2 regions of the Blautia sp. DFI.3.45 genome follow, and region 2 is predicted to be linked to the other one. Evidence: riboswitches for the same ligand, from Rfam matches in the RefSeq annotation. Region 2 holds a riboswitch; the other holds the start of a gene.

Region 1 (16,173 bases), on a different contig from region 2:
GGATCTTTTTTACTTCAGGAAGGGATGTGAGAAAAGAAAACTTGAATTTTTATACAAATACGACAGAAAGGTAAAAAAGGAATGAAAAAGATAATTAGTTTTATATTGACAATGATTATGCTGCTTACCTGCACCAGTATTTCAGTTATGGCATCTGATGTCCAGAGTGATACAGCAGATCAGGATGAAAAAATGACAATAGGAGTGTCTGTATATAATCTGAATGATGCGGAAGTAAGAGAGTTTAGAAATTATTTTGAAAATTATGTCGGTATGGCTTTTGAAGTTGAGTTTTTATATTCTTCCAGTATAAGCACTGCAGAAGAAGAAATCAGCTTTATAAATGAGCTTCATGAAAGAAATGTAAAGGGAATTATTTCTTTCCTTTCCTCTGATCTTGAAGAAGTTCTTCCGGTATGCGAAGAATATGGTATGTATTATGTGCGTGGTTCAGGAACGATCAGTGATGAAATGTATGAGAAAGTAAAGGATAATCCTTACTTTCTGGGAACGATAGGAACATCTGTTGAAACAGAAAAGGATGCGGCTGCCAATATGGCGGAGTATTTTGCTTCAGAGGATCAGAATAATCAGAATCATTACATAATAGCATGTGGAGGATCTGCCATCGGTAATGAGATGCATCGTCTGAGAACGATAGGTATTCTGAATAAGCTTCAGGAAGCATATGGTCTGTCATATGAGAAGTCTGTAGAAGAACTGGTGAATACGCAGGATACGGAAGAAATTGAAACAGGCAGTGATATTAAGATTACTCTGGTTCCGGGTTATCCAAAAGATCATCTGGATGAAAAGCTGGCTGCTCCGCTGAATACAGGAGAGTATAATGTTATTCTGAGTGTAGTGAGCGCAAGTGATTTTATCAAGGTAATTGATGCTTATGAAGAAGAGAACAGTACAGATGTATTGTTGGGGTCAATTGATTGTTTTACAGAAGATACATACGAAATGTTTAACAAGAAGGGATATAACGGCAAGGAAAGAATCGACTATCTTGTAGGAAAATATGGTGCTATCGTTGCACCATCATTTGTTGCTATGAAGAATGCTCTGGAAGGCTTTGCAGAAGATTACCGTGAAGATGGAAGTGCTTTCCGGCTGCAGCAGTCATTTTGGACAGCGGATTCAGTAGATGAGTTTAATAAGCAGTATGTGTTATCTATTGGAATGTATGATAATACATATAGTGTAGAGGACATGATGGGAGTTCTGAAATCCTATACACCGGAAACAAATTTTGAAGAATTCCAGAAATTTACGGAAAAATAGATAGAAAATAAAAGTCTGAAATAATTGACGTATGCATGATAGTATGTTATGATAAAGAAGTATTCATACGGCCATTTGATGATTTTAGAGATAAGTTCAGACCAGCAGAAGCGTCCTGCTGGTCTGATTAAAAGGGAAACCGGTGTAAATCCGGTACGATCCCGTCACTGTGATAGTTGTTTTTCAGCTGCATACCACTGGAAGATATTTTCTGGGAAGGTGCTGAAAGTATATAGGCTTAAGTCAGGAGACCTGCTTATTTCTAGTAAAAGAGATTCTTGCGGACGACGAGAAATCCTGATTAAGAGTTACAACTTCATGTGTTGCATATATATATGTTTGATTCTTTAACGGTAAGATTTCGTGACGGATGCGGGAGCATCTGTCTTTTTTTCGCTCAAAATCATAGGAATGGACAGTATGAGAAGGAAGAAAAACAACGAAGAAACAAAAAAAGAAAGGAAGTAAAGGATGAAAAAAACAAAAAGAGAATTACTTGTGTTAGCAGCAGCAACAACAGTTGCGTTATCAATGGGAGTTACTGTACAGGCGAAAGGTGATGAGAAGGTTTTAAACTTCGGATGTCAGATGTACACAGATGGATGTGTAAACAGTGCAAATGATGAAAACGGTGGATGGAATGCTATGAGATATGGTATTGCTGAAGCATTATTTAAATTCGATGACAATATGGAAGTTATCCCGTGGCTTGCTGAGAGTTATGAAGTAAATGACGAGCATACAGAATGGACGATCAAGCTGAAAGACGGAATTAAATTCTCTGACGGATGTGATTTAACTCCGACAAAGGTAAAAGAGTATTTTGATCACATGAAAGAGGTAGGACCTTCCGGATCTGCCAAACCGGAGAAATATCTGGAATTTGAAGCAGAAGTTACTGTAGATGATGATGCAAATACAATTAACATCAAAACAAGCAAACCATATGCAAACCTTGTAGGACAGCTCTGCCATCCAACAATGGGAATTACAGATGTAGAACATATTGAAAACTATGATAACGGAATTATTGGAACAGGTCCATACAAGATTGAAGAATTCAATGGTGTAGGTGTTGGTTATACATTAGCTGCAAATGAGTATTATCGTGAAGATGTCCCATACGATAAAGTCAATCTGCTGTTCATGGGAGATAACTCCGCAAAAACAATGGCACTTCAGAGCGGTCAGGTAGACCTGGTTGAGAACATTACAAACGTAGCAGATATTCAGGACTTCCAGGATAACGATGACTATACTGTTGATATCGCATCAGGTGTACGTTGTGGATTTGCATGGATGAACTTTGACGGTGTTCTTGGAAACAAAACACTTCGTCAGGCAATCCTGATGGCAATTGATAATGATACAATCTGTAATTCCAGAACAATCGGTGGACTTTATACACCAGGATTCTCCGTACTGCCTTCTACTCTGAACTATGACTATGACAAACTGGAAAATCCATATACCTATGATCCGGAAAAAGCAAAACAGATTCTGGATGATGCAGGAATCGTTGATACAGACGGAGATGGAATCCGTGAACTGGATGGTCAGAATATCAACCTCAGATATATTTCTTATGAAAACCGTCTTCTGAATGACTTTGCAGATGCTCAGGCACAGTATCTTGCAGAAATCGGTATTGGTGTTGTTCCTGAATACGGAAGCTCAGATGATCAGTGGAGTAAACTTGCAGCACTGGATTATGACCTTAATAACAATAACTGGATCACTGTTGGTACCGGAGATCCTCTGGCATATATGGCTAACTGGGCAACTGATACCAGCTACTGCGCATACTCCAACCCGGACTATGACAAGTTATATGAAGAATTAAAAGGTGAAATGGATCCGGAAAAGAGAAAAGATCTGATCTTCCAGATGCAGCAGATTCTGGTAGATGATGCAGCGGTTCTGATTGATGGATACTACAACTCATCTATGATCTACAGTAAGAAAGTTGGTTCTGCACATATCCATACAGCAGATTACTACTGGCTGTCAACAGAAATTACTCCTGCAGAATAAGAAAAGTCTGCGAATTGTGAAGTTACTGAATAGTTACAAACAGAAATAAAAAGAGGTGTCTTTTTTGAGTAAAAAGCAAATAATCAAGCGTTTATTACAGATTGTGATCGTATTGATCGGTATCAGCTTTATTACATTTGCACTGACCTTTATGTCACCAGGTGACCCTGTACGAAACATGTACACGGCAACCGGTGTAATGCCTACTGAAGAAATGGTTCAGGAGACACGCGAGGAACTTGGTCTGAATGATCCGTTTCTGGTGCAGTATACCAGATGGCTTAAGAACTGTCTGAAAGGTGACTTTGGCAAATCATACAGCTTAAATAAACCAGTTACAGAACTTCTTGCAGCCAGATTATGGCCGACTTTGAAACTTACATTAATGGCCATGATCCTTATGCTGGTTATTTCTGTACCTTTAGGTATGTTGTCTGCCATATATAAAGATAAATGGATCGATTATCTCGTCCGGGGAATTACATTCCTCGGATGTGCGATGCCTAACTTCTGGGTTGGACTTCTGTTAATGCTGGCATTCTGTGTTTATATCAATGCATTTCCGGTTATCAGTTCTGCGGGAGACTTTAAGAGTCTGTTTCTTCCGGCTTTGACACTTGCGATTGCAATGTCTTCCAAATATACCAGACAGGTAAGAACAGCGGTGCTGGATGAACTGAGTCAGGATTATGTGATCGGTGCACAGGCAAGAGGAGTAAAGAAATCAAAGATTATCTGGGGCAATGTATTTCCAAATTCATTGCTTCCGCTGATCACAATGTTTGGTCTTTCCATAGGATCACTTCTTGGAGGAACCAGTGTTGTAGAAGTAATCTTCTCTTATCCGGGTCTTGGAAACCTTGCAGTTTCAGCAATCACATCCAGTGATTACAATCTGATCCAGGGATATGTATTATGGCTTGCCCTGATTTATATGGTCATTAACCTGATCGTTGATGCATCTTATGTTTATATTGATCCACGTATGCGTTTAAAGGAGTAGAATCATGAAAAAGAAAAACAGATTTTTAGCAAATAAAACTTTTGTCGTGTTTTCTATTCTTGCAGTCTGTATTATTCTGACAGCAGTATTTGCACCGGTGGTAACCAGAGGGGTTGACCCGTTAAAAGGTTCTCTGGTAGATGCACTGCTTCCGCCATGCAAGGAACATATTTTTGGAACCGACAAAATGGGCAGGGATATTTTTTCAAGAGTTATTTATGGAGCACGTGCATCTCTGTCAGCAACCTTTGGTGTTGTTGCCCTGATCTTTCTGGTGGGAACTGTTACCGGAGTCCTTGCAGGATATTTCGGAGGTGTCATTGATGCTGTTATTATGCGAATTGCAGATATGATGCTTGCTTTCCCAGGACTGGTACTTGCTCTTGCTGTTGCAGGTATTATGGGCGCAAGTATCAAAAATGCGATCATCGCTATTGTAGTAGTAAGCTGGACCAAATATGCGCGTCTGGCACGAAGCCTAGTTATGAAGATCCGTGACAGGGATTATGTATCAGCAGCGATCGTTACCGGTTCCAAAACACCGTATATGCTGTTTCGATATATGCTTCCAAATGCACTTCCTACACTGATCATTACTGCTGCCACAGATATAGGTTCCATGATGCTGGAACTGGCAGCAATGTCCTTCCTGGGATTTGGCGCGAAGCCGCCGGCACCGGAATGGGGTTATATGCTGAATGAAGGAAGAGCGTGTATGCAGTCCGCTCCGTGGCTGATGATCTTCCCGGGTCTTGCTATTTTTGTAGTAGTTGTTGTATTTAATATGCTTGGGGATTCCATCCGTGATATCCTCGATCCAAGAAATGAGTAGGAGGAATAAACATGCTGAAATTAGATAATGTGACAATCTCCTACAAAAATGTTCCAACTGTTCAGAACTTTAATCTGGATATGAAAGAGGGACAGATCGTTTCTCTGGTAGGAGAATCCGGAAGTGGAAAAACCACTGTTATCCGTGCTGTTCTGGGACTTCTTGCAGGTGGCGGTAAGGTCACAGAAGGAAGTATTACGTTTGAAGGAGAAGACCTTTTATCCTATACACCGGAACAGTGGAGAAAACTTCGTGGTTCTGATATTTCCATGATTTTTCAGGACAGTGGTGCAATGATGAATCCGACACGTAAAGTCGGAAAGGTATTTACAGAATATATTCTTACTCATGAGAACATTTCCAAGAAAGAGGCATGGAGTAAGGGAATCGCAATGCTGGAGCGAATGAGACTTCCGTCTCCGGATAATATTATGGAATCTTATCCTTTCCAGTTATCCGGTGGTATGAGACAGCGAGTTGGTATTGCGATGGGAATGACTTATCAGCCGAAGCTTCTTCTTGCAGATGAACCGACTTCTGCACTGGATGTAACAACACAGGCGCAGATCGTACGTCAGATGATGAAGCTCAGAGATGATTACCATACAGGCATTATTGTAGTAACCCATAATCTGGGTGTAGCTGCCTACATGTCAGATTATATTGTTGTAATGAAGAACGGAAGAATGGAAGACCAGGGAACAAGAGAGTATATTCTGAAAGAATCAAAGAACGAATATACCAGAAAACTTCTGGAAGCAGTTCCATCCCGGGGAGGTGAACGATATGTCTGAAAAAAGAGAAGTCATACTGGAAGCGAAACATGTAACCAGAAGATTTGCGGCATCACATGGACGTACTCTGCTGGCGAACAATGACATCAATCTGAAAATGTACAAAGGCGAAACACTGGGTCTTGTAGGAGAATCCGGATGTGGTAAGAGTACATTTATGAGATTTCTGGTTTCTCTTGATACACCTTCAGAGGGTGAGATTCTGTACCGCGGTACAGATATCACGAAATTAAAGGGAGAAGAACTGAGAAATAACCGTCAGAACATTCAGATGGTATTTCAGGACCCGACCTTATCTTTTAATCCGAAAATGAACATTCGTGATATTGTGTGCGAACCTTTGATGAATTTCAAAAAGATTAAGAAATCTGAGAAGGATGCTGTCTGCAGAAAACTTCTTGAGATGGTAGAATTACCGGGAGATTTTGCGGATCGTTATCCTCACAATATGAGTGGTGGACAGCGTCAGCGTGTTGCAATCGCGAGAGCACTGGCACTGGAACCGGAAATCGTTGTTCTGGATGAAGCAACTTCCGCTCTTGATGTTTCTGTTCAGAAAACAGTAATTGAACTGATCACGAAGCTTCAGAGAGAAAAGAACATCACATTTGGTTTTATCTGTCATGATATTGCACTGGTTCAGTTAGTGGCACATCAGGTAGCCGTTATGTATCTTGGAAACCTCGTAGAGGTTCTTCCGGGAAAAGATCTTGATATGAAAGCAATGCATCCATATACAAGAGCACTGATGGGTGCAGTATTTGATATTAATATGGACTTTTCCAAACCAATCGAGAGTATTGAAAGTGAGGCTCCGAGCCCACTGGATCTTCCACAGGGATGCCCGTTTCAGGGAAGATGTGAGCATTGTATGGATATCTGCAAAAAAGAGAATCCAAAACTTGTGGAAGTGGAAGATGGACACAGTGTTGCCTGCCATTTGTTCCAAAAGGGCAGTAAATAATGAAAAAAGATAGTCTGATCTCTGAAAATATAGGAAAAGCATTATTACTTTTTGTACTTCCACTGATTGCGGGAAGTCTGATCCAGCAGTTGTATACAACAGTTGATGCGGTTATCGTCGGACAGTTTACGGGAAAAGTCGGACTTGCTGCAATTGATTCTGTACATACACTTTTTAAGTTTCCGATTAACTTTATGAATGGTCTTGCAACTGGTGCGACGATTATGATCTCCAGATATTTTGGAGCAAAAGATAAAGAAGGACTGCATTGCGCAGTGCGGACAGCTCTTTTGCTTGCCGGTATTCTGGGAATTATCTGTGCAGCAGCCGGTGCTGTTTTTTCTCCATGGCTGCTTGATATCATGTCTGTTCCGGAAGAAGTTCGTGCAGGATCACTAATCTACTGCCGCATTTATTTTGGCGGAATATGGGCAATGATCCTTTATAACATGATGGCAGGAGTCCTGCGAGCGTTTGGAGATTCTAAAAAGCCATTATATGTACTGGTCGTATGCAGTGTGGTTAATATTGTTGTAGACCTCATACTGGTAGGACTTATGCATACTGGTGTTGGAGGAGCGGCAGCAGCTACTGTACTTTCTCAGATTGTAAGTGTTGTACTTACCGCATATTTTCTTGTGAAATCTGATTTCCTGGAAGAAAAGATAGGAATCAGAACTATGAAAATCTGCAAAGAGCATATGGGGATGATGGTAAAAAAAGGTTTCCCGTTAGCTCTTCAATCTATGTTGTTTCCAATTGCCAATTCTATTGTTCAGGCAAGTGTCAACACAATGGGAACTGACAGTATTGCGGCATGGGGAATTTGTGATAAACTGGATTTACTGATCTGGCTGATCGCGGATTCTATGGTACCTGTACTGACGACATATACCGCACAGAATCTCGGTGCCGGTAAGACGAAGAGAGTAAAGAAAGGAGCACTGATCGGTACTGGGTTATCTGTAATCGCAGTAGGAATTATCAGTCTTGTTCTTTACTTCGGTTCAGGACTGATTGGACCGTTGTTTATTGATCAGAAAGACGTTCCGACACTGATCCCGCTGGTTGTAAGATATATGCAGATGATGGCACCTTTTTTTGTATTTTATGCAGTTGCAGAGGCGCTTTCAGGAGCCTGCTGTGGTCTGGGTGAAACGCTGGTACCGATGATTACTACATTACTTACAATTTGCCTGTTTCGAGTAGTATGCATTTTGCTTGTTTTACCGTCATTTAAAACAATGGAATGTATTGTATGGATCTATATTGGATCATGGGTTGTGTCCGGTGTTGCTTTTGCTGTTTTATATCTGGCAAAAGTCAGGAAACTCTACCATAAGAAAATTAAATAAAAAGATTGCAATCATTTTGTAAATGATAGATGACACAGAGGATATGGCAGGAAGAATGATCAGGCGGTATCCTCTGTTTTTATATATTTGCTATTTTTCTAACATTAAGCTATTGACAGAGGACGAAAATCTGTTATAATAAAATAAACAAATGAACAAGTGCTCATATGATAATGTGAAAAAATATTCATGAGCCAGAAAGGAAAAAATACTATGAAAAAGACTTACAAAATTGACGTAGACTGCGCAAACTGTGCAAATAAAATGGAGGAAGCTGCTAAGAATACAGCAGGTGTTAAGGATGCAACTGTAAACTTCATGATGCTGAAAATGATCGTTGAATTTGAAGACGGACAGGATCCGAAAGCAGTTATGAAAGATGTTCTGGCAAACTGCAAGAAAGTAGAAGACGACTGCGAAATCTATCTTTAATTCAGGAACGATTTCTGTTGATAATATATTTACGGGAATTGTCGTAAATTAGCAGAGAGGGACTGCGGCACAGAGATATATCAGGCGGTTATGGTTATCCACTGATATATATTCTGGCGGCGGTCCTGTTTTATAAGAAGTGAGGTATTAAGATGAATAAGAAGCAAAAAAAGATGCTGATCAGAATCATCGTAGCGGCGGTATTGATCGTGCTTTTTTCTAAATTGCCGATAGATGGATATGTCAGATTTGGACTGTTTATGATTCCATATCTGGTAATTGGCTATGATATTCTTCAGAAAGCATTTAAAGGTATCAGAAATAAACAGGTATTTGATGAGAATTTCCTGATGGCAGTAGCTACTGTGGGAGCAATCCTGCTTGGAGATTATTCCGAAGGTGTTGCGGTTATGTTGTTCTACCAGATCGGAGAACTTTTCCAGAGTTATGCAGTAGGAAAGAGCAGACGTAACATCAGTGAACTGATGGATATCCGTCCGGATTATGCCAATATTGAAGTAGATGGAAAACTTGAACAGGTAGACCCGGATGAAGTTGAAATTGGTACTGTAATTGTTGTACAGCCAGGAGAAAAAGTTCCGATTGATGGTGTGATCATTGATGGTGTTTCTATTTTAAATACCAGTGCTCTGACCGGAGAAAGCCTTCCAAGAGATGCAAAAGCCGGGGATGAAGTAATCAGCGGATGTATCAATATGACAGGTGTTCTGAAAATCCGTACGATCAGAGAATTCGGAGAATCTACCGTATCCAAGATTCTGGAACTTGTGGAGAATTCCAGTTCCAGAAAATCAAAATCAGAGAATTTTATTTCAAAGTTTGCCAAATATTATACTCCGGTTGTATGCTACGGAGCACTTGCACTTGCTTTTATTCCTCCGATCGTACTTTTGATCATGGGAAAACCGGCTATGTGGGGTGATTGGATTTACCGAGCACTTACTTTCCTGGTAATCAGCTGTCCATGCGCACTGGTGATCAGTATTCCTTTAAGCTTCTTTGCAGGAATCGGTGGAGCAAGTAATCAGGGCGTTCTGGTTAAAGGTTCCAACTATCTGGAAACACTTGCACAGACCAGCTATGTAGTATTTGATAAAACTGGTACAATGACACAGGGTGTTTTTGAAGTAAGCGGAGTTCATCATAATGAGATTTCAGATGAAAAACTGCTGGAATATGCAGCTCTTGCAGAATGTTCTTCTTCCCACCCGATCAGTAAGAGTCTTCAGAAAGCATATGGAAAACCAATTGACAGAAACAGAGTCACAGATATTGAGGAAATCAGCGGTAACGGTGTGACTGCAAAAGTGGATGGTATATCTGTAGCAGCAGGAAATGCGAAATTAATGAAACGTCTTGGAATTTCCTATCAGGAATGTCATCATGTGGGTACAGTAATTCATATGGCTGTAGATGGAAAATATGAAGGTCATATTCTTATTTCTGATATTCTGAAACCTCATGCAAAAGAAGCAATTGCAGAATTGAAGAAAGCAGGCATTAAGAAAACAGTTATGCTTACCGGCGATTCTAAACGTGTTGCAGACCAGGTAGCAAAAGAACTGGGAATTGGGGAAGTTTACAGTGAACTTCTTCCGGCAGATAAAGTAAGTAAAGTAGAAGAATTACTTCATCAGAAATCCGAAAAAGAGAAGCTTGCATTTGTGGGTGACGGTATCAATGATGCGCCGGTACTGTCCAGAGCAGATATTGGTATTGCTATGGGTGCACTGGGTTCTGATGCAGCGATTGAAGCAGCAGATATCGTACTGATGGATGATGATCCGCTGAAAATTTCCAAAGCGATTAAGATTGCAAGAAAGTGTATTCATATTGTATATGAGAATATTTATTTTGCAATTGGCATTAAGATTTTGTGTCTGATACTTGGTGCGCTGGGAATTGCCAATATGTGGATGGCTATTTTTGCAGATGTAGGTGTTATGATCATTGCGGTATTAAACGCAATCCGTACTTTATTTGTAAAAAACCTGTAACTGTGAAGGTACTGAACAGTTACAAAAATTTATAGAATAACAGACAGTTGCAGACAGGAAGGAAAATGGTGAAAGCGTGGAAAAACATAAAGACGAGGCTTGTGACTATTATGAAATTCATGAAGATTCAATGGAAATTATAAATAAAACAATGCCAGAAGAGACGGAACTTGAGGATTTGGCAGATTTGTTTAAGATTTTCGGAGATTCTACAAGAATCCGTATTCTGTTTGTGCTTTTCGAAACAGAGGTATGTGTATGCGACCTTGCGAAAGCACTGAATATGACACAGTCTGCAATTTCCCATCAGCTTAGAATCCTGAAGCAAAACAAACTGGTGAAGAACCGACGAGAGGGAAAGTCCATTTTTTATTCTCTGGCAGATGATCATGTGCGGACGATTATCAATCAGGGAAGAGAGCATATAGAAGAAAATTAATCCGATGTGAACGTATGGTAAAAGTAAAAAGCAGGGAGTTGATATTTCAAGTATTGGCTCCCTGTTTGAAAATATAAAAGTTTTATAGAACTAACTATTGAAAGTGGAATTTACAGAATGAAATAAGAGCCTGCCAGTGGATGATAAGATCTGGCAGAGATGGAATGAGTGGAAGGAGAAGATTTGATGCGAACATTACGAGTAGCAGACCTGGAAGCAAAACCGGGTGAGAAAGTATCAGGATTTGTGCACATCATCGGGGCAGAATTCGGAATTCCGGTAACACTGATCTGTGGAGAAAAAGAGGGGGAGACTGTTCTGATCTCCGGTGGGGTACATAATGCAGAATATGTAGGAATTCAGGCAGCTATGCAGCTTGCAGATGAGCTGGATCCGAAGAAGATCGCAGGAAATATCATAGTGATCCGTCTGATGAACCGAACTGGATTCGAACACCGTACCATGAGTCTTACTTATGAGGATGGAAAAAACCTGAACAGAGTTTTCCCTGGAAATCCGAATGGTACACTTAGTGACAGGATCGCTTATACTGTTGTGACAGAATTTTTCCCGAAGGCAGATTACTATGTGGATCTGCACTGCGGTGATGGATTTGAGGGACTGGTATCTTATGTATACTGTACAGGGGCAGCAGCTCCGGAAGTAGCTGCAAAGAGCCGTGAGATGGCGGAGATCGCACATGTAGATTATCTGGTAACTTCCATGTATGGAACAGGCGGAGCTTACAACTATGCCGGAAGCATGGGAATCCCGAGTATCCTGCTGGAACGTGGACACAGTTCCCGCTGGTGCGAAGATCTGGTAGCGGAGGATGTTCATGATGTGAAGAATATCCTCAGACATCTGAGAATCCTTCGCGGGAAGTCCCATATTCATGGCAAACCACCGATAGAAGTAAGTCCTGTGATCTATGAAGATGCCCCGGTATCAGGCTGCTGGTATCCGGCGAAACAGCCCGGTGAGACCTTTAAAGAAGGCGAAGTACTGGGAAGAATCTGCGATTATTTTGGACGTGAACTGTTTGTATACAGAGCCAAAATGGGTGGTATTATTCTTTATCAGACCATCAGTCTGTGCATTATGAAGGATACGCCGATGGTTTCTTATGGTACCTGGGATGAGGATACACAGGGTAAGATTGAAGTAGGATGTGAAGTGTGCGGAAATGAGAAACATAAGCATGGACACCATCATCATAAATCAGAGGAAAAACATCATAAACGGCATGAACATCATAAGCATCATGAGGATAAATAAATACTTAAGTAAGACAGAAATGGGTTCGACCAACTCAAGTGAACAGCAAAGCAAATGAGCTTATCGGTTCGACATAAATATAAAAACAGGGTATAAAAATACGGCTGACTATATCCGGGTTAAATGCGGATATAGTGCAGCCGTATTTTATACTATAGCAAGCCTCTTAATCAATATGCATTATTTATGAGGCTTGCTATAATCTTCGTGAAACAGAATCTGTGTAAAGAATCTTACATCTGAGTCATCTGCCCAGCAGACCATACCTACTGCATCAGCCATTTTCTGTGCATCTACACTGTAGGCGGACATACAGGAACAATTCTTATACGGTCCTGCGCTCATGATCAGGATATCTTCTTTTCCCGCTTCCTGCATCTGTCTGGCAAGCTGTTCTGTAAGAATATTCTGTGCATGCTTCGCCTGCTTGAAAAGTACCGGATCCATGATCGGATCCTTCAGAACAGTCTGGAGAACCAGTGCCTTTTCATATTTCAATGCTTTTGCCTGCATTTCTTCTACAGTACCGCAGGCAGGCGGACATGCAGGAACCAGGTTATAATTTCCACAGAGATTGTCCTCGCAGAACTGTCTGTATTCCGGCACAAATACCAGATCCTTTGTATCCATGATCGCCGCATCTGCGAAACCCATGGAAAGTGCTTCTTTTATTAAATCCATAAGAATGACTCCCTTCTTAAAGCGGATTATTTTGGCTTGAACATATCAAGGTGAATTATAACATTTTGAAATAAATAAAATCAAGTTTTGTCGAGAACTTCTGATGAGGGAAACTTGATGTAACAAAAAACTTATGTTAACATATAGATATGCAAATTGGGGGATATTAATAAGAGGAAGTGATTATATGCCGGAAAATATCAGAAACATCATATATAGATTTTCTCAGGAGTTAAGACGTATTTTGGGCGATAAATTGACAAAGATTATCGTATATGGATCATATGCGAGAGGAGATTTTCGAGAAAATTCTGATATAGATATTATGATTTTGGTGAAAATGTCTGATGAAGAAATTCGATTAGTGAAGAATGATATTTATGATCTTGCATTTGAGTTTGAAATAAATACAGGAATAGAGTTCTCTCCCATCATTAAAAATGAAGACCAGTATGAGTATTGGATTGATACGTTACCTTTTTACCGAAATGTGCGAGATGAGGGGGTAGTGATCGATGAATGACAAAAAAGAGGATTTATGTATATACCGTATTCGGAATGCGGTGGAGACATTGGGAGTGGCAGTATTATGCTTAGAAAGTCAACATTATAAAGATTCAATAAATCGTAGTTATTATGCTGCTTTTTATGCAATAAAAGCAGTATTAGCTTTAGAAGAGATTGATTTTAAGCGTCATAAGGATGCGGTTGCGTATTTTAATAAAACTTATATAGCAAAAGAGATTTTTCCAAGAGAAATGGGAAAGAGGTTGGGAAGACTAAAGCAGGAGAGAGAAAATAGTGATTATGATGATTTTTACGTTGCATCTTTAAAAGATGCATCAGATCAATATAAGTCAGCGAAGCTTATTATTGAAAAGATAGAAGAATATCTGTCAGAGAAAGGTATTCAATATTAACTTGTCGACACACTAGAGAAATGAATTAGCGAGAGGAAATCTTATGAAGCTGACGGCAGAAAACAGCAAGGGTGAAAAAATGAAATACCGTCTTGCGCGGTCGATGAAGGAATGTATGAAAACGATGTCTGTAGATAACATCACAGTAAAACAGATCACAGAGAATTGTGGTGTTACGAGGCAGACTTTCTATCGGAATTTTATGGACAAATTTGACCTTATCAACTGGTATTTCGATAAGCTTCTGGCGAAATCCTTTGAGCATATGGGAATGGGAAAAACTGTTTATGATGCTCTGGTAAAGAAGTTTACCTATATTCAGGAAGAGCATGTTTTCTTTGCAGCAGCATTTAAGTATGACAGTCAGAACAGTCTGCGCCAGCATGATTTTGAACTGATCCTGGACTTCTATGAGAATCTGATTCGTGAGAAAACAGGAAGGATTCCGGATGAGACCATACATTGCATTTTGGAAATGTACTGCCATAGTTCTATTTATATGACTGTAAAATGGGTACTGGGAGAGTTGGAATGTGCACCGGAGGGACTGGCGAAAATTTTAGTTGACGGGATGCCTGGAAAACTCTCGGAATTGTTTGAAAAGCTGGAAATATTGTCATAAATATAACAATATTAATGCATAATTTTGCACCCAGTTTTTCGGCATTATTGCACAAATATTGTGAGAAGGTTACATTTGAGCTAAAGTGTAACTTTCTTTTTTTATTTTATATTGTTAAGATAATAACAAAGATAAGTGATGCGGAAACTTACCTAATACTGAAGAATACCGAAAGGAATGGAAATCATTATGGCAAACAGAATTAACTTAAATCAGACATCTTATCACGGAGCAGGAGCGATCGAGGAAATCGCAAACGAAGCAAAAGCACATGGCTTTAAGAAAGCTTTCGTATGTTCTGACCCTGATCTTGTAAAATTCCATGTAACAAGCAAAGTTACAGACATTCTTGAGAAAAACGGACTTGCATATGAACTGTATTCAGACATCAAACCGAACCCGACAATCGAGAACGTACAGCATGGTGTTCAGGCATTTAAGAATTCAGGCGCAGATTATCTGATTGCAATCGGCGGCGGTTCTTCCATGGACACTTCCAAAGCAATCGGTATCATCATTGCAAACCCTGAATTTGAAGACGTAAGAAGTCTTGAAGGTACAGCTCCAACTAAGAAACCCTGTGTACCGATCATTGCAGTTCCGACAACAGCAGGTACAGCAGCAGAGGTAACTATCAATTACGTTATCACAGATGTAGAAAGAAAACGTAAATTTGTATGCGTTGACCCACATGACATGCCGATCATCGCAGTTATTGATCCTGAAATGATGTCCTCCATGCCAAAAGGATTGACAGCTTCTACAGGTATGGATGCCCTCACTCATGCAATCGAAGGATATACAACAAAAGCTGCGTGGGAAATGACAGATATGTTCCATTTAAAAGCAATCGAGCTGATCTCCAAATCTCTCCGCGGTGCTGTTGAAAACACAAAAGAAGGTCGTGAAGGAATGGCTCTTGGACAGTATATCGCTGGTATGGGATTCTCTAACGTAGGTCTTGGAATCGCTCATTCCATGGCTCATACACTTGGTGCTGTTTATGACACACCACACGGTGTTGCCTGCGCAATGATGCTTCCAATTGTTATGGAATACAATCAGGAATGCACAGGTGAGAAATATCGTGAGATTGCCAGAGCAATGGGCGTAAAAGGTGTAGATGAAATGTCTCAGGATGAATACAGAAAAGCAGCAATCGAAGCAGTTAAGAAACTTTCTGTTGATGTAGGAATCCCGACTAAACTGGAAGCAATCAAAGAAGAAGACCTTCAGTTCCTGGCAGAATCTGCACACGCAGACGCATGCGCACCAGGAAACCCGAAAGATGCAAGCGTAGAAGATTTGAAAGATCTGTTCCGTAAGATTATGTAATTAATAATGGTTATAAGATGAAATAAAAAAAGCACCGGCTGTAATGGAGTACTGTCACAGTCAGTGCTTTTTTATTTCCCATAAGTGTGCTGATGCTCTGAGTGTGGCGGGATTGTGCATGAGAAGCAGTGCCATATGTAAGTGTAAACGGACGAGAATTTTGTTTATAAAATGAT
Region 2 (16,173 bases):
AAAGATAATGTCCAGAATGTGGATGATATCTATAATATCGTAGTAAATGTTGCTCAGCAGAATAATGTAAATCTGGATTCTGACCAGATTAATAAGATCGTAGAGCTTCTGAAACAGATTGCGCAGCAGGAGTACAATTATGATGATGTAAAAGCAACACTGGAGCAGGTAGAACAGAATACATCCGGTGATAATGATGAGCTTGGTGATATTGATGATGAAGAGGATGACACTGTAAATGCAGGTGATCCAGCAGATGGTGATGATATCCTGAATAATGTGGATAACAGTGCTTTAGGCGGAGATATCGTAGAGAGTTCCACAGAGAATCCATCGCTGGAGGAGGATTCAGGTCTGATTGAGGACGACGGGGACGATCAGAGTGACGGAGACCTCAGCGAAACAGAGGAACCGCAGGAGCCGGATGGTGATGAAACTACGGATGACAGTACGCTTGGAAATACAGATGAAGGTGATACAGACTCCGATGAAGGAACAGATGATACAGAAAATGATACCACATCAGATGAATTGGATACTTCTGCACTGACAGAAGATCAGAAAACCATGTTTGATAAAGCTGAGAATTTCTGCAAGGGAGAATATGAAGGCGATACCACTGCTCTTACAACAGCTATGGAAGATGAAACAGCAACAGCTTCCGTAACTCTTGATGCTGAAAATGGTGCAACTCTTGCTAAGAATGTGGAGAAGGCATATCTGAAAATTCTTACAGAAGGCACAGCTTCTTATCAGGCAGATGGAACTGAAATTTACATGAGCACAGAGCTCAATATGGTAGATAAGTCCATGAAGGAAATCTTCGGATTAAGTGCAGATGCACAGGCAAGTCCGGAGCTTGGAGAACTTTCAGATGATGACAGACAGACCTTATATAATGAAACAATGAAATTCTTTGAGAAACTCTACGGAGAAAGCACAGAGACTTATGATACAACGGATGCAGATTCCACAGAGACTGCAGGCGGCGAGGAAAATGCAGAATAATCAAAGCATCATGCAGATTTCAGAGAATAAGGATGGTTCTGCAAAGGTATTGTTCAGGATACGAAAAGCAGAGATGGCAGATGTGGATGAGATTATGGCTGTTATGCATGAAGCGAAGAATGATAAAGAGCATCCGGACTGGTTTGTATCTGATGATGAGGAATATGTCAGGACACATATAGAAGAACAGGGTTTTGTGATCGTGGCACAGACAGCAGAAGGTTCTGTTGCGGGTTTCTTCCTTATTAAATATCCTGAAAACAGGGAAGATAATCTGGGAACTTATCTTGATTTTGATGAGGAACAGCTTTCCCATGTTGCAGTCATGGATTCGGCAGTTGTGTGTTGTGCATACAGGGGAAACGGGCTGCAGGGGCATATGCTGGAAGAAGCGGAGAGATTGCTGGATACAGACCAATATTATTATCTGATGTGCACCATACATCCGGATAATCAGTTCAGCAGACATAATATGGAAATCCATGGATATGAAGTTAAGAGAACGGCATTCTGTTACGGAGGTCTGCCAAGATGTATCCTTCTTAAGGAGTTAACCGAATCAGGGAAGTCCCCTGCACAGGTTGTGAAAAGCAGCAAACAATAATAGCAATGGAAAGCAGTTGGTGAAATTTTTGTGATTTTGCCGGCTGCTTTTTGTTATGTATGGAAAAAATGAGATGAATGTGATAAAATGATGTGATTATAGCAATCCTCGTAAATAATGAATCTTAATCCGGCCCATCAGAGTGTGAAATCTGAAACTGTCTTAAATGCATTATTTATGTTACTGTTCACTGGTAGTATCCCGCGAGGTGTTTTTTGTGAGCGAAGGTCACAGAAAACCCGAGACATACTGCGCGAATTTATGCGATTAGCATAAATTAAGTTTGCGAAGCAAACGATACTCCTTGGGCATTGCACAAGGAGGTTCATATTTCCTGCATCGCGAAGCGTGTTGCTGGGAACGGAGTGAACAGTAACTTATTTATGAGGGCTGCTATAGAAAACAGAGTCATATAATTGACAAAAGATAAACATAAAAATACAAGGAGAAATACGAATGGGAATGGCAGTAGTAACTCTGAAAAAGGGAGAGGGAAGACTTCTGAAATCCGGCGGAATGTGGATTTTTGATAATGAGATAGATACAGTCATGGGAAATTTCGAGAACGGTGATATTGTACTTGTCCATGATTTTGACGGATATCCTATGGGAAGAGGGTTCATTAATACTAATTCTAAGATTACGGTGCGTCTTATGACCAGAGATGAAAATGTTGATATTAATGAAGAACTTTTGGAGAAGCGTGTACGTGATGCATGGGAATATCGTAAGAAAGTGGTAGATACAGGATGCTGTCGTCTGATTTTTGCAGAGGCAGATTTCCTTCCGGGAATTGTGGTGGATAAATTTTCGGATGTACTGGTAGTTCAGTCACTGGCTCTGGGGATCGATCGTTTTAAAGAAACAATCGTAGAACTCCTCAGGAAAGTCCTGGCAGAAGATGGGATCACTATTCGCGGTGTTTACGAAAGAAGCGATGTGAAGGTGCGCAAACAGGAAGGAATGGAAATGGTTAAGGGTTTTATAGGACCAGAGTTTCCAACACTTGTGCAGATTGAAGAAAATGGTGTAAAATATGAAGTTGATGTAAAGGACGGGCAGAAGACAGGATTTTTCCTGGATCAGAAGTATAACAGACTGGCAATCCAGAAGCTTTGCAAAGGTGCGAAAGTTCTGGACTGCTTTACACATACAGGTTCCTTTGCACTCAATGCCGGAATTGCAGGTGCTGAAAGTGTAACCGGTGTGGACGCCTCTCAGCTGGCGGTAGATCAGGCAACCGCTAATGCGGCATTGAATGGTTTATCTGACAGTGTGAAATTTATCTGTGAAGATGTTTTTGAACTGCTCCCAGAACTGGAAGAAAAGGGTGAGAAATTTGATGTTGTAATTCTTGATCCTCCGGCATTCACCAAATCCAGAAATTCTATTAAGAATGCAGTAAAAGGATACAGGGAAATTAATCTGCGTGCCATGAAACTGGTAAAAGACGGAGGTTTTCTTGCAACCTGTTCCTGTTCTCATTTTATGGATTATGAATTATTTACCAAAACCATCGGACAGGCAGCAAAGAATGTACATAAAAGACTTCGCCAGGTAGAATACAGGACACAGGCACCGGATCATCCAATCCTGTGGGCGGCAGATGAGTCTTATTATCTGAAGTTCTATATCTTCCAGGTATGCAATGACAGATAATTATATAATATGATATCAGAGCCAGAGTGTACTTGCACGATAAGATTTTTGAGAAAACAGGGATTTCTGTAGCAGAGCAGAGGATTCCGGATGTTTGAGAATAAAGAAAGAGAGGAAATAATATTATGAGTTTCAGAGAAGTAAAAGCAGAAGAACTGACAATGAATCCATTTACCAAGATTGGAAAGGAATGGCTGCTGATCACAGCCGGAAATGAAGAAAAATGCAATACCATGACAGCAAGCTGGGGTGCAATGGGTGTTATGTGGGGAAAGAACGCAGTGACAGTGTATATCCGTCCTCAGAGATACACCAAGGAATTTGTGGACAGGGAAGATACATTTACAATTTCTGTTCTGGGAGAAAAATATCGCAAGGCATTAAATTATTGCGGAAAGGTTTCCGGAAAAAATGCGGATAACAAGATTAAAGAAGCAGGACTGACTCCTTACTTTACAGACGGAACAGCTGGAATTGAAGAAGCTGACATGATCATGGTCTGCAAAAAAATGTATCATGATGAGATTAAACCGGAATGCTTTGATGCCGGGGAAAACGACGGTAAGTGGTATCCGCAGAAAGACTACCATACCATGTATATTGCAGAGATCCTGAAAGTTCTTGTCAGAGAGTAAAAAATGCATTACAAACAGTAAAAAAGAGGTAGTTTAATGAAAGACAAATTAAACAGATTCATGCAGGGGCGTTATGGAGTGGATAATTTTGCAAGATTCACTCTCGGTGTGGCACTTTTCGTCATTGTTGTAGGTTCTTTTATGAGACAAAACGCAGCTGGAGGCGTTCTGGATACAGTTGGATTTATTCTTATCATTTATACATATTTCAGAATCCTTTCCAGAAATATCTCTGCACGATATGCGGAAAACCAGAAATATCTGGGATATACTCAGAAAATCCGCAGCCGGTTTACCAGAGAGAAAAATATGATGGAGCAGAGAAAAACACATCATATCTATACCTGCCCGGGTTGTGGACAGAAAATTCGTATTCCCAGAGGAAAAGGACAGAAGGTAGAGATTGAATGTCCGAAATGTCATGAGAAGTTTATCAAAAGACGTTGATTTGCTGCAAATACGCTCTGGCAGATCATCATAAGTTATGGGCTGGAGGAATTATGTTTGGTTATATAGTAATGAATAAGCCTGAAATCAAGTTTAAAGATTTTGATCTGTACAGATCCTTTTACTGTGGATTGTGCAGAGAACTCAAAAGTAAATATGGAATATCAGGACAGATTTCTCTGACTTATGATATGACATTTGTGGTGATTCTTCTCAGTGCGCTTTATGAGCCGCCCACACAAAAGGGAAGCACAAGATGTATCATTCACCCGGTATGTAAACAGCCGGTCAGAAGAAATACAGTGACAGAATATGCGGCAGATATGAATGTACTTCTTACTTATTATAAATGCCGGGACGATTGGGAGGATGAAAAAAAAGTAACTGCTCTTGGTTATTCAAAAGTTCTTCAGGGAAAAGTGAAAAAACTGGATCAGAAATATCCGGATAAATCCCGAAGAATACAGAAGCTTCTCAGTGAATTGTCTGAGATGGAGAAATCCGGAGAAAAAGACATTGACAAAATGGCGGGCTGTTTCGGAAAAATTATGGAAGAGATTTTTGCATGGAAACAGGATGTATGGGAAGATACTCTGCGCAGAATGGGATTTTTTCTTGGCAAATTTATTTATCTTCTGGATGCATACGATGATGTGGAAGAGGATATAAAAAATAAAAATTACAATTCTTTTTCAGAACAATATATAATAGAAGGGTTCGATGAGCAGGTACGCCGGATTCTGATCATGATGATGGCACAGACCTGCAGGGAGTTTGAGAAACTTCCTATTATAAAATACACTGATATTTTGAGAAATATTCTTTACTCAGGGGTATGGTGCCGGTTTGAGGTGATCCATAAGAAGAGAAAAGAAGCAGGAGAGAAAGATAATGATTGATCCGTACAGTATACTGGGGATTTCCAGAGATGCATCCGATGAAGAAGTGAAGAAGGCATATCGTAAGATGAGCAGAAAGTATCATCCGGATGCCAATATTGACAATCCGAATAAAGAACAGGCTGAGGAGAAATTCAAGCAGGTTCAGCAGGCTTATGAGCAGATTATGAAGGAAAGAGAGCAGGGAGCCGGTTACGGGAATTATGGCAGCAATAATTACGGTGGTTTTGGCGGATTTTCCGGACAGGCAGACTCTGGCTATCAGGATGAAGAGTCTATGCGCAGACAGGCGGCAGCCAATTATATCCAGAGTGGTCATTATCGTGAGGCTATGAATGTTCTGCAGTCACTTTCACAGAGGAATGGACAGTGGTATTATCTGTCTTCCATGGCAAACATGGGACTTGGAAATAACGTAAATGCATTGAATGATATTAAGCAGGCTATCCGTCTGGAACCGGATAATGTACAGTATCAGATGGTTTTGCAGCAGATGGAAGGCGGAGGAAACTGGTATCAGGAGATGCAGAATCCTTTTGGAGGTATGCCGACAGGTGGAGATGATTATTGCATGAAGCTGTGCCTGGCAAATATGGCATGCAGCCTGTGCTGCCCGGGAAGCGGTGTATTTTGCTGCTAAAACGTTATTGTTCACTCCGTTCTCAGTAACGTAGTCAAAATTCATTCCAGATTGCCTGCGGCAATGAAATTTTGGTAATAATTGGATTGACAATTAAAAGTGAAAATATTACTATAGTAAAGTGATAATGTGCAACTGTAATGATATGCAACAGTTGCAAACATATAATTAAGGTTACAGGAGGAAATCATAATGAGTATTCGTATTGGTATTTTAGGCTACGGCAATCTTGGCCGCGGTGTAGAGTGCGCAATCAAACATAATCCGGATCTGGAGCTTGTTGCTGTATTTACACGTCGTGCTCCGGAAACTGTTAAAATCCTTACAGAGACAGCAGCGGTATATTCTGTCAATGATGCCGAAAAAATGAAAGATAAGATCGATGTACTTATCATCTGTGGCGGAAGTGCAACAGATCTCCCGAAACAGACACCGGAATATGCGAAGATGTTTAATGTAATTGACAGCTTTGATACACATGCAAGAATTCCTGAGCATTTTGATTCAGTAGATGCAGCTGCAAAAGAAAGCGGTCATATCGGAATTATTTCAGTGGGCTGGGATCCGGGAATGTTCTCACTGAACCGTCTCTATGCAAATGCAATCCTTACAAACGGAAAGGATTATACATTCTGGGGCAAGGGTGTAAGCCAGGGACACTCAGATGCAGTACGCCGTATCAAAGGTGTAAAAGATGCAAAACAGTATACAATTCCTGTTGAAGCAGCACTGGAAGCAGTGAGAAACGGAGAAAATCCGGATCTTACAACAAGACAGAAACATACAAGAGAATGCTTTGTAGTTGCAGAGGAAGGTGCGGATCTGGCACAGATTGAGAATGATATCAAGACTATGCCTAACTATTTCTCTGACTATGACACAACTGTACATTTTATTTCTGAAGAAGAACTGAAGCGAGATCACAGTGGAATCCCACATGGCGGTTTCGTGATCCGATCCGGAAAAACAGGCTGGAATGATGAGAACAATCATGTGATCGAATATAGTCTGAAGCTGGATTCCAATCCGGAGTTTACATCTTCTGTACTTGTTGCATATGCAAGAGCTGCATATCGTATGAATAAAGAAGGACAGAGTGGTGCGAAGACCGTATTTGATGTGGCACCTGCTTATTTATGTGCTGCTGATGGTGCTGAATTAAGAAAGCATCTGTTGTGATCAGGGATATAAGATAATATTCTGTCTGTTGAAAAAATAAAGAGAAAACAGGTATACAGGTTATATTTCACAGTGTTATCTTGTGAAAAGAGACAAAGTATTTGTGGACTTTGTCTCTTTTTTTATGGAATAGACTGTGAAAAATTAGTGAATGTTTAACAGAATTTTACTTGTCTGTTGACGGGATATTTAAAGTGTAATATAATAGAGTCATAGAAACGTAATAACATTGTAAAAAACTTTGTTAAACCTTAGAGCGTATCTGAGAAGCATGTGAGATATCAGAGCGATACCCACGATTTATACTTTTCAGGCACGCTCTGATAATGAAAAAAGAAAAGGAAGGTATGTATGCAAAACGTAAACAGGAAGTTTAAAATCTGGGGGGCACTTCTGTTTCTGCTGTTTTTTGCTGTGGGAGTTTCCATGTATTTTACTGCGGCAAATGTACAGGCTGCAACGAAAACAGGTTTTGTAACTATTAACGGAGATTCATACTACATAAATGAAGATGGCTCTAAACAGAAGGGTTGGCTGAAACTTGAAGGAAAGAAATATTACTTTAACACAAAGACCGGTGTTCAGGTAAAGGGCTGGGTTACTGACAGTAAAGGACGAAAGAGATATTTCAGTAAACAGGCTGGTATCATGATGACAGGCTGGGTCACTGATTCAAAGGATCAGAAAAGATATTTTAATCCATCTACCGGATTCATGCAGACGAAATGGCTGACACTGAAGGGAAAGAGATATTATTTCTACAGTAACAGTGGAGTGGCTGCCTGCAAGACATTTCTTACAGACAGTAAGAAAAATACCAGATATTTTACAAGTGCATGTTATATGCTTACCGGCTGGACAAAGAATTCCAGCAATGAATACAGATATTTTGAAACTGAAGACGGAATTATGGCAAAAGGTTTCCAGACACTCGACGGAAAAAAATATTATTTTAATACAGGCAGCGGCAAGATGGCTGTAGGCTGGACGACAATTGATGGAAATAAGTATTATTTTGATAAGGAAACCGGTGTGATGGCTACCGGAGATGTAACAATTGATGGACAGAAATACCATTTTAATTCCAATGGTATATTGAGCAATACTACAAGTCCGACCGGTTCCAGAACAATCAAGAATTATCTGGCAGGTGCATTACAGCCTGTTGGTCAGGCTCTGTACGTATGGGGTGGCGGATGGAATGATTCCACCAGAAAAGGAACAAGTCAGACAATGACTGATTTCTATAACAGTCAGAGCAGCAGTTATGATTACAATAACTACAGAGATCTCAGCACAGCAAACAGAGCAAAAGGTTTTGACTGTTCCGGTTTCGTAGGATGGTCAGCTTATCAGGTAATGCAGAGTAAGTCCGGTGTAGGAAGCGGATATACGGTAGTTTCCGGTGAGATTGGTTCTTATTATAAGTCCATGGGCTGGGGAAGTATTCTCACTCAGGCGAATCTGGCAAGTGATGACTGGACAGTATATCCCGGAGATGTGGGATATGACAGTGGACATACATGGATCATTCTCGGACAGTGTGCTGATAAGAGTGCAGTGATCGTGCATTCTACTCCGAATGCAGGTGTTCAGATTGCAGGTACACCTACTCCGTCCGGTGGTTATTCCAGTCAGGCGATTGCACTGGCACAGAAGTATATGTCAAGATATCCGGGATATACCAAGTATGATTATCATACTTCATCTGGTAACTATATCAGAAGAGGTAATTATCTGAGATGGAACAGAAGTACGCTTTCTGATCCGGATGGATATATGAATATGACCGCAGACCAGATCCTTGCAGATCTGTTTAGCTGAGAAGTGAATAGTTAAGAAAATGGAAGCAGCTTTCGAATGAGGAGGCTGCTTCTTTTTTTGCGTTCTGTAGTAATTCCATAAATAATGCAAACAATCCAGTCCACTATAGCGTGAAGTCCTGCTACGTTACTGTCCACTCCGTTCACAGTAACGTAGCCAAAATTCATTCCAGATTGCCTGCGGCAATGGAATTTTGGCTTGTATGTCTCGGGATTTTGGCATATTCATGCCAAAACACCTCGCGGGATAGTGGTGTGTGAACAGTAACCCTGCATCAGATATCTTTGTCCTGTGTCAAATTATTACAAACATGAAATGGAATATGTTTGAATTGTAGAAAGAAATGCGAAGAATAACAAAAAGATTAATAAATGTTACAGAAATATAAAATTTATGGTAATTAATCCTTGCGTTTTTGAGTGCGGTGTGTTAATATGTATAAGAATTAACTTAGATATTGCAAAAACATTAAGATATAGAAAGAAAATGTTACGAGGGTGAGAATTCATGAAGAAAAGAATTGTATGTCTTACATTAGCACTCCTGATGAGCGCAACACAGGTTGTTAGTGTAAGTGCTTCAAGAGAGGATGAATTGAGAGAAGAGCAGGCGATCACAAGTCAGCAGCTGGATGCGACATATTCCAGAATGGATGAGCTTGCATATGCGAAATCACAGCTTGAGAATGAGATTTCCGAACTGGATTCCAATCTTGTAAGTGTTATGGTTTCTATTGATACTCTTAAAGGAGATATCGATAATAAAGAAGTAGATATTATTAAGACAAAACAGGATCTGGCTAAGGCTCAGAAGGCGAGAGATAAGCAGTATGAGAGCATGAAGCTTCGTATTCAGGCACTGTATGAACAGGGTGGGGATGCAGCGTGGTTTCAGATGATGCTTAATTCAGAAGATTTAAGTGAACTTCTGACACGTGCTGAGAATACACAGCAGATGTATGAGCAGGACAGAAAGAATCTTGATAAATATGTGAATACTATTAATGAGGTGAATAATTTAAAGACTCAGTATGAATCTGACAAAGCAGAACTGGAGGAGATGAAGGCTTCTTATGAACAGCAGTCTTATGATCTTCAGTGCCAGATTGATCAGAAGAAATCTGAATCAGCCGATTATGAGAATGAAATTGCATATGCACAGCAGCAGGCGACAGAATATGCAAATCTGTTAGCGGAACAGACGGCTGAAATTCAGAGACTGGAAGCTGAGAGAATTGCAGCAGAAGAAGAGGCAAGACGACAGGCTGAGGAAGAGGCTGCAAGACAGGCGGCAGAAGAAGAGGCAGCAGCAAAAGCTGCAGAGCAGGAACAGGACTCCGAATCAGAAGACGAAGAAAATATAGAGTATGATGAAGACGGAAATGAGATTGAGAATACTGATGATGCGGATAATGAATCTGATGAATCTGATGAGTCTGAATCAGATGATGGTGTAGAATATGATGAAAATGGTGATCCTGTTGACAATGCAGGAGCTTCCGATGATGTAGAGTATGATGAGTATGGCAATGTGATTGATTCTGATAATACAGTTTCACCAGATGATTATGAGAGTGAACAGTCGTCTGATTCAGACAGTTCTTCATCTTCATCTTCAGGTTCAGGATCTTCTGTAGTAGACTTTGCAACACAGTTTGTTGGCAATCCGTATGTCTGGGGTGGTACAAGCCTTACAAGTGGAGCTGACTGTTCAGGATTTACACAGAGTGTATATGCAAACTTCGGAATAAGTCTTCCGAGAACTTCTTATGAACAGCAGAATGCCGGTACAGAAGTATCTTATGCTGATGCGCAGCCGGGCGATTTGATCTGCTACGGTGGACACGTTGCAATCTATATGGGGAATGGACGTATCGTTCATGCATCAAACTCTGTAGATGGAATTAAGATCAGTGATAACGCAGCGTACAGAACGATTGTTTCTGTAAGAAGACTGGTATAATTAAATAAGTATAAATAATTAAATTTATAGGGGTTGAAAAGGAGTATCGCTAAGGGGGCTGATGCTCCTTTTCTTTATGTATAAGTAGTTATCGTTATTCCGCGAGGTGTTTTGGCATGAATATGCCAAAATTCCGAGACATACCGCGCGAATTTATGTGATTAGCATAAATTCTGTGCATCGTGAAGCGTGTTGCTGTGAACGGAGTGAACCGTAACCATGTATAATATTTTACCGATTTTCAGGTGGATTTTACCTTGACATAAAATTGGATGGATAGTACAGTTTATGTAACTGAAGAGATACATATAAAATTTTAAATCTGTTTTTGGAGACATCAGTGGGAAAGAATATTCTCATGAATTATCCGGATTATAGTTGAATAGTGAAAGCGAGGAATGATAAATGGCAAATGACCATGTAGAACACATAAGAATTGTACAGGAAACAGTTGCTGGCAAGGAGATTACTTTTGCACATGTAATGGGAGGGCCGGCTCCGGTCATATACCAGAAGCTTGGACTGAATCCGCAGGTGGATTACCGTTCATCTGCAATCGGAATTATGAATATGACACCGCCTGAATCTGCAGTGATCGCATCTGATATTGCGGTAAAAAGCGGAAATGTTTATCTGGGATTTGCAGATCGATTTACAGGCACACTGATCATTACGGGAGAGATTTCCGATGTAATGTCAGCGATGACTGAGGTTGTGGATTATTTCAGAGACACTCTGGGTTATGTAGTCTGCAAGATTACCAAAAGATAGGAAGTGTTGGGATGGCAGGGATGACAACCAGAGAATTACTGGAAAAGCTTTATAACCAGGATTATGAGAAATTAAAGGGAAAAAAGCTGCGTATGACCAGAGTAAGGGTTCCGGGAAAGGAAGTGTGCCTGGCGCATGTGATCAATCCTTCACAGAGCTGTATTTATCAGAATCTTGGTCTGCATATTGGGGTCCATGAGGGAGAAGACCACGCAGGAGAAGCAATCGGAATGATTCGTTTTACCCCATGGGAAGCAGTGGTTGTAGCTGCTGATATTGCAGTGAAAAGTGCAAATGTGGAGATTGGTTTCATGGATCGCTTCAGCGGGTCATTGATCCTTACGGGAGGTCTGACGGAAGTTCAGACTGCAGTGGAAGAAGTGGTGAAATTTTTTAGAGAGGTGCTTGGCTTTAAGACCTGTGCAGTTCACAAAAGTTAAAACATACGAAAAGTCAGTTATTCTGTACCGATGGTGCTTATGTAACTGCCGGAATAGCTGAGAGAAGTGAAAGGGACAGACATTAAATATGAAGAAAATATTTCTGATGGGCAGAAGTGAAGCAGGTAAGACTTCATTAACGCAGGCATTAAAAGGCGAAAAACTTCATTATGTAAAAACGCAGTATACGAATACGGATGATGATACCATTGATTCTCCGGGAGAGTATGCAGAGTCCAAGCATTTCAGCGTAGGGCTGGCCTGTTTTTCTTTTGAAGCGGATGTGGTGGCAATGGTACAGTCAGCAGATGAACCTTTCAGTTTGTTTGGCTATGGCAGTAATGCATTTATTCTGAGACCACTGATAGGAATCATTACGAAAATAGATTCTCCTTATGCGAATGTTCCAATGGTGCGTCAGTGGATGCTGAATGCAGGATGTGAAAGAATTTTTCTGGTAAACAATGTGACCGGAGAGGGGATTGATGAGCTGAGAGCGTTTTTGAATGAGGATGTTCCAAAGCTGAGTCTGGAAGAAGCAAAATTCAGACAGAGTCTTGGTCTGAATGAATGGGATCCGCTGCCGGAAGGTGTGGAATATTGAAAAATATATTGATAAATAGTTGACAAGCTTGTTGCAGGGTGTTATTATAATGACAGTATAATTCCATACAGAACATATTAAGTGCTGATACTGTGAGAAAGAGCAGTACAGAAAGAGGGAATCAGGTGAGAAACCTGAGCGATCCGGTCACTGTAACAGAGGAGCAAATCTCAGAATGTCCATTGTGCCATAGCATGAGAAGGAGAGAGGAGCGATGAGCCTGGAGCCAGGAAACCTGCTTGGTATGGCGAGGTTAAACTTCCGTGTAAAGTGTAACAACCAACTCCGTTGAATCCGCAGCTTCGGAGTGTTGTCTGCTTTTATCTGAAGGCAGACATTTTTTATGGAATGCGCCTGTTCTTTATGAATTATACATGATTAAATGGCAGGCGATACTACTTCGGATTTATTCGTTCCCTCCGCGCACTCATGAACGGATTTTTTTCTACCCCGGGGTAGCATCGCTCCCTCTTATTAATTTTAAATGTATGATCTGTGAAAAATACTGTAATGAATTTTCAATGCTTTGTTATGTGAAGAGAAATTGATAATTTATTAGAGTATTTTTTTTATTTCGTCCTCTGATGGGTGGGATTGATGGAGACTGAGAAAACGGAATTATTCTGGAAAGATAAAAACTTGCAACAGGAGAGGAGAGGTAGCAATGGAGAAACCTTATTGGGAAGGGAAAGAATATTCTTATTTCAGCCATAAGAAATGTGAATTTTTTCCGTGTCATAAGAATGCAGATCCGGATGATTTTAACTGTCTGTTCTGTTATTGCCCGCTATATGCCCTGGGTGAGAAATGCGGTGGGAATTTCCGGTATACGGAAAAGGGAATTAAAGACTGCACAAACTGTATGCTTCCGCATAAGCGAAAAAACTATGGATATGTCACAGGAAAATACCAGGAACTGGCTGATATGATGAAAAGAGCAAAGGAAAGTATCAGCAAATAAGAGGAGAATGCGTCGCTGCTTAGAACGGAGTGAACAGTAACAATGTGTCAGATTAGCACAAATAAGAAAGAACGATTTTCATTGTAATACAATGCTTGTTCTGCTAGAATAAGGATAGCAAAAGAGAAGAGTCTGTAAGATTTTCAAGTCTGTTCTGAGTTAGTATATAAAGCATTTCACACACATTTTCCACACTTTTCACATGCACAGAAGAAAATGCATCACAGGCATTTGACGTCTTTTCCTGGCGACATTTTCTTGTCGGCAGAGCTCTGCATTTCTACATAGAGCCGTCGGAAAACAGGGAAAATTCACTGTTTTCCGACGGTTTTTGTCATTGATCATGGTTGAAAAACAAAAAAGATACTGATATAATGATATTATATTTACGCAAGGGAGTTAACTACTACATGAAAAAAAGAAATACAGCGATACGCGCATTGTCAGTTTTTCTGGCTTATGCAATGGTTTGTACATCGGTACCCGCTGCGGGTCAGGAAATGTTTGGATCCGGAGTCAACAGAGAGACAGAAGAAAATACATCAGATCTGAAAGAATTTCAAAGTTCACAGGCAGATGAATTTGGAACAGATACGGAATCTGATGCAGAACTGTTCGGAAGCGATGATGCAAAACAGGAGTTCCAGGATGGAGAAGCAACGGAAGAAAATACAGATGGAATTCGATATATCAAAGGTCGTCCGTTGACAGAAGAGGAAAGAAAAGAAGAGTTAGAACCTTTTAAAAATTTAAAACCGATAGATCCGGGACCTGAAGTAGAGAGTGATCTGACATCAGTTTACGCTGCATATGGAAGCAGAGAAACAGCATTTCCATCCTCCTATGATTCCAGAAAGGAAGGATTAGTTACGCCCGTAAAGAATCAGAATCCATTTGGAACCTGCTGGGCTTTTGGTATGGCAGCAATCATGGAGACTTCGCTTCTGGCACAGAACAAAGGAGTCTACGATCTGTCAGAAGAACATTTATCATATTTTTTCTCCAACAGACAGAATGATCCTCTTGGAAATACCCCTGATGATAAGAATTATGTACTGGGAAATTATCACGTGATAGGAGGTAATGATCACCTGGCGGCGATTTATCTCAGTACATGGTCGGGAATGACCACAGAGGCCGATGTACCATTTCCTACGGATTCTTCGCATCAGAATGATCTGACTGTACAGATTCCGGAAAGTAAGGCTTATAATTCTGCAGCATATCTGAAAAATGCATCTGTTTCCAAATACAGTGAGGAACGTATGAAAGAAATGCTACTGAATGACCATGCAGTATCCATTATGCTTTATATGAAGGAAAGTTATGTAAATCCGGACACAGCTGCATATTGTTATCCTGTTGGAAAATCAAATTCGACTGTAATTAATCATATTGTGACAGTGGTCGGATGGGATGATACGTATTCAAAGGATAATTTCCTTCCTGTTTCCAATGTAACATCTGATGGTGCGTGGATCATCAAAAACAGTTGGGGGGAGAAGAAAGGAGACGGAGGATATTACTATCTTTCTTATCAGGATCCCAATATCAGTAAACTTGTAAGTGCAGAGGCAGTGGCTGCTTTGGATCAAAAGTATAGGAATAATTATTTTTATGATGGTTCTTCAGCACTTTCAGTGATTCCGATACAGGCGGGACAGTCAGTAGCAGCAGTTTATGAGACAACTGCAGGAAAGGGAAAAGCAGAAGTCCTAGGGGAGGTTAATCTTGTTACAAACAGTGACAATGCCTGTTACAAAATTCAGATATACACCGATCTGACAGATCCATATGACCCGGAAAGCGGGACCGCTGCATATGCTGCTCCATATGAGTTTGAACAGCCAATCGCAGGTGTACAGACTATCAGTGTACCAGAGGTGGTTTTGAAACAGGGAAGCAGATATTCTGTTGTGATCACAAACAGTGGGATTGACAAAATCAGCTTTGGAGTGGAAGCAAAGTCCAGTTATGGAAACTGGTTTACCTGTACGGCGGGGATAGAAACAGGGCAGACATTCTATAAGAGTGCATCGGAAACGGCCAGGTGGACAGATGGAAAGACGAAAAACTGGACGGCAAGGATCAAGGCACATACAAGGACCCTGAATCAGTCATGGGTGCCGGATACACCGGTATTTCAGGTGAAGGCATATAATTCCGGATACAACCTTATTTCATGGAAAAAAGTTTCCGGAGCTACAGGATATTATGTGTACAGAAAACCTGCAGTAGGTGGGAAGTGGTCCCAAATTGCAGATGTCGGGACATCGGAATTAAAATATAAAGATAGTAAGGTTACGGCTAATGCATCATACCGTTATACAGTAAAAGCATATTATGAAGCATCCGGAAAAAGATATTCAGGTAAATATAAAACCGGCGATGTGATTAAAGCAGCACCTGCAGTGCAGAAGGTTACTTCTGTGAAATCTGAGAAAAATGGAATCCGTATCCGGTGGAAGCCTCAGAAAAAATGTGACGGCTATTATATTTACAGAAAGAAAAAAGGTGGTTCCTATCAATTGATAAAGAAA

The links. A riboswitch is a leader RNA that binds a small molecule or an ion and turns the genes downstream of it on or off. The one in region 2 is predicted to bind cobalamin.
Region 1: it holds a riboswitch for cobalamin, as region 2 does, so the genes downstream of both, LJE09_RS00085 (ABC transporter substrate-binding protein) here and LJE09_RS14540 (cysteine-rich small domain-containing protein) in region 2, are expected to answer to the same signal.

The regions. Positions count from the first base shown of each region.
Region 1 covers NZ_JAJDMI010000001.1:18,487-34,659, forward strand. Annotated here, with positions in the region: gene LJE09_RS00080 (hypothetical protein) at 82-1,290, shown strand; cobalamin riboswitch at 1,366-1,564, shown strand; gene LJE09_RS00085 (ABC transporter substrate-binding protein) at 1,762-3,324, shown strand; gene nikB (nickel ABC transporter permease) at 3,380-4,327, shown strand; gene nikC (nickel transporter permease) at 4,332-5,159, shown strand; gene LJE09_RS00100 (ABC transporter ATP-binding protein) at 5,171-5,953, shown strand; gene LJE09_RS00105 (ABC transporter ATP-binding protein) at 5,946-6,917, shown strand; gene LJE09_RS00110 (MATE family efflux transporter) at 6,917-8,272, shown strand; gene LJE09_RS00115 (cation transporter) at 8,486-8,704, shown strand; gene LJE09_RS00120 (heavy metal translocating P-type ATPase) at 8,857-10,722, shown strand; gene LJE09_RS00125 (ArsR/SmtB family transcription factor) at 10,853-11,161, shown strand; gene LJE09_RS00130 (M14 family metallopeptidase) at 11,348-12,439, shown strand; gene LJE09_RS00135 (DUF2284 domain-containing protein) at 12,620-13,120, opposite strand; gene LJE09_RS00140 (nucleotidyltransferase domain-containing protein) at 13,308-13,643, shown strand; gene LJE09_RS00145 (HEPN domain-containing protein) at 13,636-14,040, shown strand; gene LJE09_RS00150 (TetR/AcrR family transcriptional regulator) at 14,084-14,662, shown strand; gene fucO (lactaldehyde reductase) at 14,852-15,997, shown strand.
Region 2 covers NZ_JAJDMI010000053.1:1,468-17,640, reverse strand. Annotated here, with positions in the region: gene LJE09_RS14610 (DUF1002 domain-containing protein) at 1-1,008, shown strand, start outside; gene LJE09_RS14605 (GNAT family N-acetyltransferase) at 998-1,612, shown strand; gene LJE09_RS14600 (class I SAM-dependent rRNA methyltransferase) at 2,069-3,271, shown strand; gene LJE09_RS14595 (flavin reductase family protein) at 3,397-3,906, shown strand; gene LJE09_RS14590 (hypothetical protein) at 3,943-4,353, shown strand; gene LJE09_RS14585 (DUF5685 family protein) at 4,407-5,252, shown strand; gene LJE09_RS14580 (J domain-containing protein) at 5,245-5,892, shown strand; gene LJE09_RS14575 (diaminopimelate dehydrogenase) at 6,085-7,071, shown strand; gene LJE09_RS14570 (N-acetylmuramoyl-L-alanine amidase family protein) at 7,423-8,895, shown strand; gene LJE09_RS14565 (hypothetical protein) at 8,907-9,062, opposite strand; gene LJE09_RS14560 (C40 family peptidase) at 9,403-10,857, shown strand; gene LJE09_RS14555 (BMC domain-containing protein) at 11,263-11,628, shown strand; gene LJE09_RS14550 (BMC domain-containing protein) at 11,640-12,068, shown strand; gene LJE09_RS14545 (EutP/PduV family microcompartment system protein) at 12,157-12,672, shown strand; cobalamin riboswitch at 12,735-12,929, shown strand; gene LJE09_RS14540 (cysteine-rich small domain-containing protein) at 13,337-13,633, shown strand; gene LJE09_RS14535 (C1 family peptidase) at 14,044-16,173, shown strand, end outside.